Regions from separate parts of the Paraherbaspirillum soli genome, predicted to be linked through region 2. Evidence: predicted binding sites of a transcription regulator. Region 2 holds the regulator's gene; the other holds the start of a gene.
What was found. The regulator sigma-54, encoded in region 2, starts transcription at its own class of promoters, with help from an activator protein. The targets are predictions, from matches to a motif close to TGGCANGNAANCTGCTTT.
Positions count from the first base shown of each region.

Region 1 (5,345 bases), on a different contig from region 2:
GTGTCCTAGTGCCTAACCAAGGCTTGATGCTGCGCTTGAGATGGTACTTTTACAAAAAGTGAAAGACGCCGATTCTAACGGGAAACGCACTACTTCACAGGTCACAACTGGTCGTCGAAGTCCGGCAATGCAGGAGATCGAAGAGTCCTCGGCCTGTAGAGTCACTTAATATCAGGGCAATAAGCTGATTTTAAACCCCTCTCGAAAAGCAAAAAAGCGCCTTCGAAAGGCGCTATAAACAGTCCGGCAACTTGCAAAATGGCCAATACGTCAACGATCCCGGAGCGCCTGCCAGCGCTCCGGGATCGTCACCCAGCAACAATCAATCCGCAAAAATTCAATCGTGGTAGGCCGATTCGCCATGGCTGGAAATATCCAGGCCTGCGCGCTCTTCTTCTTCCGTCACCCGCAAGCCCATCACCATATCGACCAGCTTGAATGCGATCAGCGATACCAGGCCCGACCAGATCAGGGTGGTCAGCACGCCTTGCAATTGAATCAGCACCTGACCCTTGATCGAATAGTCAGGCGTCACCGCGTTGGCGACGTAATCCCAGACACCCGTGCCGCCAAGGCTAGGCGCGGCAAACACGCCCGTCAGCAAGGCTCCCAGAATCCCGCCCAGGCCATGCACGCCGAACACGTCGAGCGCATCGTCCGCACCCAGCAGCTTTTTCAGGCCGGTAACGCCCCACAGACAGGCAAAGCCAGCGATCAAGCCCATTGCCAGCGCCCCCATCGGGCCGACAAAACCGGCCGCCGGCGTAATCGCCACCAGACCGGCCACCGCTCCTGAAGCGCCGCCCAGCATCGAAGGCTTGCCCTTGCCGATCCACTCGCCCAGGCTCCAGCTCAGGACCGCAGCGGCAGTTGCCAGCAGGGTATTGATAAAGGCCAGCGCAGCGCTGCCGTTTGCTTCCAGCGCAGAGCCGGCGTTGAAGCCGAACCAGCCAAACCACAGCAGCGAAGCGCCGACCATGGTCAAGGTCAGGCTATGCGGCTTGAAAGCTTCCTTGCCGAACCCGACCCGCTTGCCGATCACATAAGAACCCACCAGGCCGGCGATAGCGGCATTGATATGCACCACGGTGCCGCCGGCAAAATCCAACGCGCCTTTCTGGAACAGCCAGCCGCCGGTGGCAGTCAGTTTCTCTGCAGCTGCAGCGCTGGTGAAGCCATCCGGACCAGGCCAGTACCAGACCATGTGCGCGATCGGCAGATAGGCAAAGGTGAACCACAGCACGACGAACACCAAAATCGCGGAGAACTTGGCGCGCTCGGCGAAGGCGCCGATGATCAAGGCGCAGGTAATTGCCGCAAACGCTCCCTGGAACACGACATAGGCATACTCCGGCACCACCACGCCCTTGCTGAACGTCGCGGCCACCGAATCCGGGGTCATGCCGCGCAGGAACAAGCGGCTGAAGTCGCCGAAAAACGCATTGCCCTCAGTGAACGCAATGCTGTAGCCGTAAATGACCCACAGCACCAGCACCAGCGAAAAGATGGTGAAACATTGCATCAGCACCGACAGCATGTTCTTGCTGCGCACCAGCCCGCCGTAAAACAGGCCGAGGCCGGGCAAGGTCATCAGAATCACGAAGGCAGTGGAAATCAATAACCAGGCGGTGTCGCCCTTGTTCGGCACCGGTGCTGCGGGTGCCGCGGCTGGAGCAGCAACCGGTGCCGCCACGGCAGCCGGCTCTGCCGGTGCCGCAGCTGGCGTTGCCTCTGCCTTCGCCGATGCCGCATTCGATGCAACGGCGGCACTAGCCGCCGGCGCAGCCTCATCAGCCGCCGCCGGTAACGCCAAGCCCAACGCGAGCGCCAGCGTGCCCCCTGCCAACAGCGTGGCGAATATTTTTTTAATGTTCATATAACCCTCCCCCTTAGATGGCATCTTTGCCGGTTTCACCGGTACGAATCCGTATCACTTCCTGCAACTCAAAGACAAAGATCTTGCCGTCGCCGATTTTGCCGGTGCGGGCGGCGGTTTCAATCGCCTCAACCGCCCGCTCCAGGATTGCATCGTCCACCGCCGCTTCGATCTTGGTCTTCGGCAGGAAATCGACCACATATTCGGCCCCGCGATACAGCTCGGTATGGCCCTTCTGGCGGCCGAAGCCCTTGACTTCGGTCACGGTGATGCCTTGCACGCCAATTTCCGACAAGGCTTCGCGCACCTCGTCGAGCTTGAACGGTTTGATGATCGCTGTAATCAGTTTCATGCTGGCTCCTTAATTGTTTTCATTGCAATTCGCGGGTCATATCTGATCAGAAAGTTTTCGCAAGAGAAAACACCACCCCGTTTTTACCCAGATTCTTGCCATCCGGAGCGACATAAGCGCCGCTCTTGGCGTCGGTGCCGACCCACGCCGCGCCGAGCGTCACGCCGCCGATTTGCTCAAAGGTCTTGGTGACGCCGACTTTCCAGTCGTTATAGCTGGCGAAACTCAGGTTTTCGACGCGCTGATGGCCCGCATGCAAACCCAGCGTCACCCCGGCGCCGACATCGATGTTGGCGCCCAGGTCGTAATAAGCGCTGTTCTTGCTGTTGGCGGTGCCGAACAGATTGGTCATTGCGTGGGAATATTTGAAATAGGCCGGGCCGTAACCGATCTGGCCGTACAGCTCGAAGGTATTGGCGTTCCTGGCGACCAGGCTGAGATTGTTGCGTGGGTAGTAGTAATACAGGCCACCCACATCATAGGTAAAGCCGCCCGGCAAATCGCCGCGCTTGCCGCCATAGATATCCCACTCCAGCGGGCCTTTGCCATCCAGGCCGGCGCTATCGACCGTATCCTTGATCCACTTGATGTTGGACAGCCAGGTACCCGCGTAAAGACCGGTCGGATTGTTGGTGTAATCCGCGCCGCCTTGCAGTGCCGGGTCGAACCGCGTTTGCGAAATGCCCCGGTAGCGATAATCGTTGACCACTCCGATGTTGTAACTGATTTCGTTGGCGGGCTTGGCCTCTTCGGCATGGGCCAAACCAGCGGTGAAAGTTGCTGCTATTGCGGCGGCTAGAACCAGCTTTTTCATGAGAGTTCCTGTTGGATGGGGGAAGCAAAAACCGAAAAATCCGTCGTGTTCAACCACTCCATAGCAGAACCCATGCCAAGCGGCATTTAACCTTGTACAGGCTGTTTTTTACACTCTGTTAATTTTTACAGTGCGCTGCAACAGGGATATTGATGCTGCACCGCACCAGAACGGTGCGGACATAAAGATAGCGCGCCATTGCGGTGCAATGGCGCAACCCAATTGAGATGACAGCGGGGTCCCGAGCACACCATCGGCACTTGCGGTCGGAGCGGAGTTAGCGAGAAGTCGGCAACTTGCCGTTGCCATAGATATCGTGCAGCTCTTGCGCAAAAACCGCCTTCTTGCGCACCAAGTTAACCAGTTCCTCACCGGCCTTCTCGGGGCTGCCGGCGTCAAACGGCGGCGCCGGGTCGTACTCTAGCGCCAGTTGCGCCATTTTTGCCGTCTGTTCGCCGCGCAAGATGGCTGCCAATGCCAAGCCGAAATCGATGCCCGCGGTGACGCCGCCGCCGGTCACCCGGTTACGGTCATGGACCACTCGTTGATTGACGGCGGTCGCGCCGAATACCGGCAGCAAGTCGCGCACCAGCCAATGCGAGCTAGCGCGATACCCGTTCAACAGACCGGCGGCGCCGAGAATCAGCGAACCGGTGCAGACGCTCGTCACATAACGCGCCGTTTTCCCGCGCTCGGCCACGAATGCCATCAGTGCCGGATCCTGCAGCGCACCGATAGTCCCCTTGCCGGCGCCGGGCACCAGCAGCACATCCAGATCGTCCGGGCAGGCCGAATAAGTCGTGGTCGGCACAATATGCACGCCGCTGTCCGTGACGATGGTGCGCTTGTCCACATACACCAGGTGCGATTCGACATTGGGCAGAAAATTCAAGGTTTGCTGAGGACCGATCAAATCCAGCAAGGTCATGTCGGGATACAACACAAAAGCCATTTTCAGACGCTTTGAAGACGGCAACCCCGGGCCGTAGCCGGGATCCGCCTGATTGCCGGCCCGAGCCGGTAACGCGCCGATGGCGCCGGTCGCAGCCAGCATGCCTGCTAGTGAAGCTGTAAATTGCCGCCTATCCATGTATAGCCCTCTCAAAAAATTAATAATTTAATCACACTTCTACCCAGCCAACAGACGGAAACACCGGAAGGCACTACAACGGCCACGCCGAAGCCTCCGGCCGCGTTCATTTTTTCAGGACGACGTCGAACTCCCAAACATTCTCAACAGAATCTAAAGAACCGCACACACCCAAGAAATTTCTCATAGACAGCGCCGAAAATATTGCCATGCTAACCACATCCGTTTCAATGAAGTGCAGAAAGGACAGGCCGCTATATGCACGCAATAACCAAGTATTTGTCTTGCCTGCTAGTGGCAGCAATCACGAGCTGCAATGCCTGGGCAGGGACGGTGCAAAGCGAACGGGCTGCACGCGAAGAATGCAGCGCATATTCACAGGCAGGCATGCGCGAATGCCTCGCAAAAAAAGCCAACGCCAGCGCTGCCGAGTTAAGCAAGGCTGAAAACAAGGTACGCAGGACGCTTGCCAAATGGGATGAGGACACTAAGTACGTCAATCTCGCCAAAGCAAAATTTGAAACCTCGAACAAAGAATTTGGGCGTTACCGTGACGCCCACTGCGCGTTCGACGTATCGCTCGGCGGCGGTGCAATTGGCAATGCGCTAGAGATAGGGCGCTTGGCTTGCGTATTTGAACTGAACTCCAGACGCGCCGCCCAGCTCAGGGATGCCATCTCCGATCTTCCGCTGAAGTAAGCAAACTCCCGCTCAAGGCTGCGCCGTCCGCTCCCGGACGGCGGCGTCGCCACCCAAGGCTTGGTATAGCGCGACCTGGCTGTTCAGCAGATTTAAATTGTTGTCGGCCAGCGCGATCTCGGCGGCGCGTTGCGCCTCTTGCGCGTCGAGCCAGGCCCTGAGCGGCACTGCGCCCGCGCGATAGCGTTCTTGATACAGACCTTCGATCTTGCTTGCCGCAGCCAGCGACTGTGCCAGCTTGCCCGCCTGAACCTGGAACTGGCTGCGCGCCGACAAGGCGATTTCAACCTCGCTCAGCGCTTTGTAAAAGGTTTGGCGAAAGTCGATTACCGCCTTTTCATAGTCGAGCCGGGATACTTCGACGCTCAAGCGCATTTGATTCCATTGCAAAAACGGGAAGCTCAAACCGACTCCCACCGTCGCCACCGGATTTTGCAGCAGGTTCAGCAGCGCCGTGCTGGCGCTGCCCAGCGATCCGGTCAGGGTCAATGCGGGATAGTAGCTGGCACGGGTG
Region 1 covers NZ_JBHSMT010000025.1:69,145-74,489, forward strand. Annotated here, with positions in the region: gene ACFPM8_RS13645 (ammonium transporter) at 338-1,876, opposite strand; gene ACFPM8_RS13650 (P-II family nitrogen regulator) at 1,890-2,228, opposite strand; gene ACFPM8_RS13655 (TorF family putative porin) at 2,275-3,042, opposite strand; gene ACFPM8_RS13660 (DJ-1/PfpI family protein) at 3,320-4,096, opposite strand; gene ACFPM8_RS13665 (lysozyme inhibitor LprI family protein) at 4,427-4,831, shown strand; gene ACFPM8_RS13670 (efflux transporter outer membrane subunit) at 4,844-5,345, opposite strand, start outside.
Region 1: the regulator sigma-54 is predicted to act here: its motif matches at 3,103-3,120, upstream of ACFPM8_RS13655 (TorF family putative porin).

Region 2 (5,345 bases):
AATCTGCGCGCCGAGCGCGCCAAGATCGAGGACAACAACAGCAAGGTGCACTTGTACGGCGACGTCAATGCGGATCGCCCGCGCACACCGCTGGCTGACAATTTTCACCTGAAGTCCGAATACTTGTTGCTGCTGCCTGACGATGACGTGATACAGACCGACAAGCCGGTCGAGATCACGCTGGGGCAATCGATATTGAATGGCACCGGCATGCACTTCAACAACGCCACGCGCGAATTGAAGTTGTCGAGCAAGGTGCGAGGCGTATTTCACCCAGCGCCGCATTAACCGATCGGACTTCGTCAGATGCAACGCGGCCCTATTCTTCACCCAGGATTCAACATGAAACGAATATTTTTTCTGTCCTTACTCGCACTGCAGCTAACGGCAATGCCGGTCGCACATGCGGAAAAGGCGGACTCCGAAAAGCCTGCCAATGTCGACGCCGACCAATTGACTTACGACGACGTCAAGCAGGTCAAGATCTTTACCGGCAACGTGGTCATGACACGCGGCACGCTGCTGATGAAAGCCGACCGCGTGGTGCTGACCACCGACCCATCCGGCTATGAGTTTGCGACCCTGTATGCAAAACCGGGCGGCCTGGCGACCTTCCGCCAGAAGCGCGACGGCGGTCCCGATTTGTGGATCGACGGCCACGCCGAACGGATCGAATACGATGGCAAGACAGAAATCGTCAAACTGTATTCAAAAGCCCAAATGCGGCGTCTTGAAGGCGTCAAGCCGACCGATGAAGTCAACGGCGAATTCATTTCCTATGACAGCCGGGCCGAATACTATTCGGTCAACAATACGGTCAACGGCACCAGCCAGCCCGGCGCCGGACGCATCAAGGTCATCATCCAGCCACGCGACAAGGCGACCCAATGACAGCTGCCAGCACCCTGATCGTCAAAGGCCTGCAAAAAAGTTACGGTGCGCGCCAGGTGGTGCACGACGTCTCGCTCGAAGTGAAGTGCGGTGAAGTGGTTGGCCTGCTGGGTCCTAACGGCGCCGGCAAAACCACTTCGTTTTACATGATCGTCGGATTGGTCCCTTCGGACGGCGGCGAGATCGATCTGGACGGCGTCGACATTTCGCGACTGCCGATTCATCGCCGGGCCGTGCTAGGGCTGTCTTATTTGCCGCAAGAGGCATCGGTATTTCGCAAGCTGACGGTGGAAGACAACATCCGCGCCGTGCTTGAATTGCAGCGGCCGAATGGCAAAGCGCTGAGCAAGGACGAGATCGAGGCCCAGTTGCAAAAATTGCTGCACGAACTGCAGATTGAAAAACTGCGCGAGAGTCCGGCACTGTCGCTCTCGGGCGGTGAACGACGGCGAGTTGAAATTGCCCGGGCACTGGCAACCAATCCGCGCTTCGTGTTGCTGGACGAACCTTTTGCCGGCATCGACCCGATCGCCGTCATCGAAATCCAGCGCATCGTGCGCTTCCTGAAAGAGCGCGGCATCGGCGTCCTGATCACCGATCACAATGTGCGCGAAACACTGGGCATTTGCGATCGCGCCTACATCATCAACCAGGGCAGCGTGCTGGCTAGCGGCAGTCCGGATGACATCATCGCCGACGAGTCGGTACGCCGCGTTTATTTGGGTGAACACTTCCGCATGTAACGGCACAGATGAAACAATCTCTCCAACTCCGCACCTCCCAGCATCTGGCGCTGACGCCTCAGTTGCAACAGTCGATCAGACTGCTGCAACTGTCGACGCTCGAACTGCATCAGGAGCTGGAACAAATCCTGTCGGACAATCCGTTGCTGGAGCGCCTCGACGACCCGCTCGACAACTCGGTGCGGCTGCTGGCGGATGGCGCCATTAGCGGCACCCAATCGACCATGGATGCGCCGACCGGCGACAGCGAAGTAAGCAGCTCGCCGAGCGAAAGCGAGGCTCCCGTCGATGCGCCGGCGGCGGCGGAAAATGGCGACACCGAGTGGAGTTTTGACGACGTCGCGCACAGCTCAAAAACACCGGACGACGAAGACTCGCGGCCTCAACTGGAGGCGCAGGAAACAACACTGCGAGAACACTTGCAGCAGCAAATGCGGGAAACGCTGCATGACCTGCGAGACCGCGCGCTGGTCGAACTGATCATCGATGCGCTTGACGATAACGGCTATCTGGAAGAACCGCTGGAAGAAATCCATGCGCGCTTGCCGTCCGAGCTAGGGATTGAAATCGAAGAGCTATCGATGGCATTGAAGATGGTCCAAAGCTTCGATCCGGCCGGGGTAGGCGCCCGCAGCGCCGCAGAATGCCTGACGCTGCAAATCAGACGTTTTGCCAAAGTGCCGCTTGTAACCCGGCGCCTGGCGCTGATCATTGTGCAAGAACATCTGACGCTTTTCGCCCAGCGCGACTTCAATAAAATCAAGAAAGCGCTCGACTGCGACGACGAGGATTTGCGCGAGGCGCAGGCGGTCATCAAACAATGCAATCCGCATCCAGGTGCTCCGTTTGCAGCCAACGCTTCTGATTATGTGGTGCCGGATGTGATTGTCAGGCGCACAAAAGGCGGCTGGCAAGTGATGTTGAATAATGACGTGATGCCAAGACTGCGCGTCAACGCGCTGTACGCCAATATCCTGAAACAAAGCAAAGGCGAAGGATCGCTGACTTCGCAGCTGCAGGAAGCCAAGTGGCTGATCAAGAATATGCGGCAGCGTTTCGACACGATCTTGCGGGTCGCGCAGGCCATCGTAGAACGCCAGCGGAATTTCTTTTCACATGGCGCGGTCGCCATGAGGCCGCTTGTGTTGCGTGAAATAGCTGATACACTAGGTTTACACGAGAGTACTATTTCTCGTGTAACCACTCAGAAATACATGCTGACACCCCACGGGATGTTCGAACTCAAGTATTTCTTCGGTAGCCACGTCGCTACTGAGGCAGGTGGAGAGGCCTCCTCAACAGCGATACGGGCGCTCATTAAGCAATTGATAGGAGCTGAAGATTCAAAAAATCCTTTCTCTGATAGCAAGATTGCCGAAATGCTCGCGGAACAAGGGATGGTGGTAGCTCGCCGGACCGTCGCAAAATATCGCGAAGCGTTAAAAATCCCGCCAGTAAATTTACGCAAGGCCTTGTAGTTCTCTTTTTGTTTGACTGTTGGACCCCGTTGCTGCGTTCGGACAGAGCGCATCTTATAAGATTGATCTCCCCCAAAAGATTGGTCAGCTAAAGATTAAGCTCATATCGGATCCGGACCTCCAGCAACATCCTTGATAGGAGCGCTGTATGAACTTCACAATCAGTGGGCATCACCTCGAATTAACCCCTGCCATTCGCGAATATGTACAAAGCAAAATGGAGCGCATCAAACGCCACTTCGACCATGTCATCGATATCAGCGTCATTCTGACCGTCGACAAAATCACTGAAAAAGAAAAGCGCCAAAAAGCGGAAATCAATCTGCGCGTAAAAGGAAAAGACCTGCATGCAGAACATATTGCCCAAGATCTTTATGCTGCCATCGATGGGCTGATCGACAAGCTCGATCGCCAGGTGAAGAAATACAAGGACAAGATCCAGGATCACCAACACGATGCAATCAAGCATTTCCCGGAAGAGATTCCCGCCGCCGTGACCTGATCCGGCCGTCAAATGAACCTATAGGCATATGAACTGGAACCGGTTCTAGCCTATAAATGAACAAGGGCGCAGTCAATGCGCCCTTTGTTATTTTGGAACCCGGGCCACCTCGGCCTTGATGCTCGCTGATCAGCGTCTCAAACTATCATTCAGCAATTTATTTAAGTACGCCAAACACTTTGCTGATAATCGCACTTCCCGCACCGATCGGATCGTTGCGAATTGCTTTCTCTTCTTCACCAATCATGGTGTACAAGCCGTCCAGCGCACGTTGCGTGACATAGCCTTCGACAGTCGCTTGCTGCACTGGAACCAGGCCGGTTTTGCTGACTTGCTCCATGGTAGCGTTATATTGCGCCGACAGACCGTTACGATCGGTAATCTTCTTCACCATTGGCAAAAACTTTTCACCCAACTGGCTTGACGTCTTTTGCTTGAAAAAATTGGTCACGGAAGTATCGCCGCCGGTCAGAATATTTTTCGCGTCGCTTATCGACATTGACTTCACTGCGTTCAGCAGCAGCGGTTTGGCTAATGGCACGGCAGACTCGGCAGCATGATTCATCGACACCACCAGCTCATCCAATTGCTGCCCTTTACCTGTCATTCGTAATATGGGCATCGCTTGTTCGAGTATTCTCGGCAAACCGATTTTCACTTTGTCGTTATTCAGGAAGCCGTTTTCGACACCCAATTTGGATACCGCGCTATCAGCCCCTTTTTGTAGCGCCGCTTTCAGACCGCTACTCGCATCCTGATTGCTCAGATCGCTGAGCGAAAAAGCGAATACTGCAGATGCCGATACGGCCAGCATCAACGCCAGTGTGGATAGCCGGAGAATTTTCATACTTGGTCCTTGGTGAGTTTAAATGAACAATAACGATATCTTAGAGATGCCCTTCATCTACCAGGAACAGGCGCCTATGCTCGCGTATCGCGTAACGATCGGTCATGCCGGCGATGTAATCTGCTACCTGGCGCGCCTGCAATTGCGTGCTCTCGGCAATCCCGGCGTCATTCGACGACAGCTGATAATCCGGCGGCAACAAGGTTGGCTCACGCATGAAGCACTCGTACAGATCGACCACGATACGGCGCGCTTTGCTGGTCATGCGGTTCACCAGATAGTGACGATAAAGATTTTCACGCAGGAAGCCTTTGAGCACCGCCGCTTGCTGTGCCATCGCATCGGAAAATGCAATTAACGGCTGCGCGTTGCGCACGTCGTCCAGGGTCTGCGGCCGCGCTTCCAGAATCCTCTGCTGCGAGGTCCGGATCAGATCGGTGATCAGCGCATTAATCATTCGGCGAACGGTTTCGTTGATCGCGCGTCGCCCGCTCAAGCCAGGAAAAACGGCCTCGACTTCGCGGCTGTGAACCGCATAGAAATCGATTTGATGCATCTGCTCAAGCGTCAACAAACCCGAGCGTAAACCGTCGTCGATATCGTGATTGTTGTAAGCGATTTCATCTGCCAGGTTCGCCACTTGCGCTTCCAGCGTCGGCTGTCTGCGCTCGATAAAACGCAGGCCAATCTGTCCCAGTTTTTTTGCGTTGGCCAACGAACAGTGCTTCAGAATGCCTTCGCGCGTTTCGAACATCAGGTTCAGGCCGTCGAACGCACCATAGCGCTGTTCCAGCTTGTCTACCACGCGCAGACTTTGCAGATTGTGCTCGAAGCCTCCATGAGCGTCCATGCAGGCATTCAAGGCGTCCTGCCCTGCGTGGCCA
Region 2 covers NZ_JBHSMT010000008.1:157,917-163,261, forward strand. Annotated here, with positions in the region: gene lptC (LPS export ABC transporter periplasmic protein LptC) at 1-288, shown strand, start outside; gene lptA (lipopolysaccharide transport periplasmic protein LptA) at 343-891, shown strand; gene lptB (LPS export ABC transporter ATP-binding protein) at 888-1,634, shown strand; gene ACFPM8_RS03315 (RNA polymerase factor sigma-54) at 1,643-3,112, shown strand; gene hpf (ribosome hibernation-promoting factor, HPF/YfiA family) at 3,261-3,614, shown strand; gene ACFPM8_RS03325 (DUF4197 domain-containing protein) at 3,772-4,428, opposite strand; gene ACFPM8_RS03330 (deoxyguanosinetriphosphate triphosphohydrolase) at 4,502-5,345, opposite strand, start outside.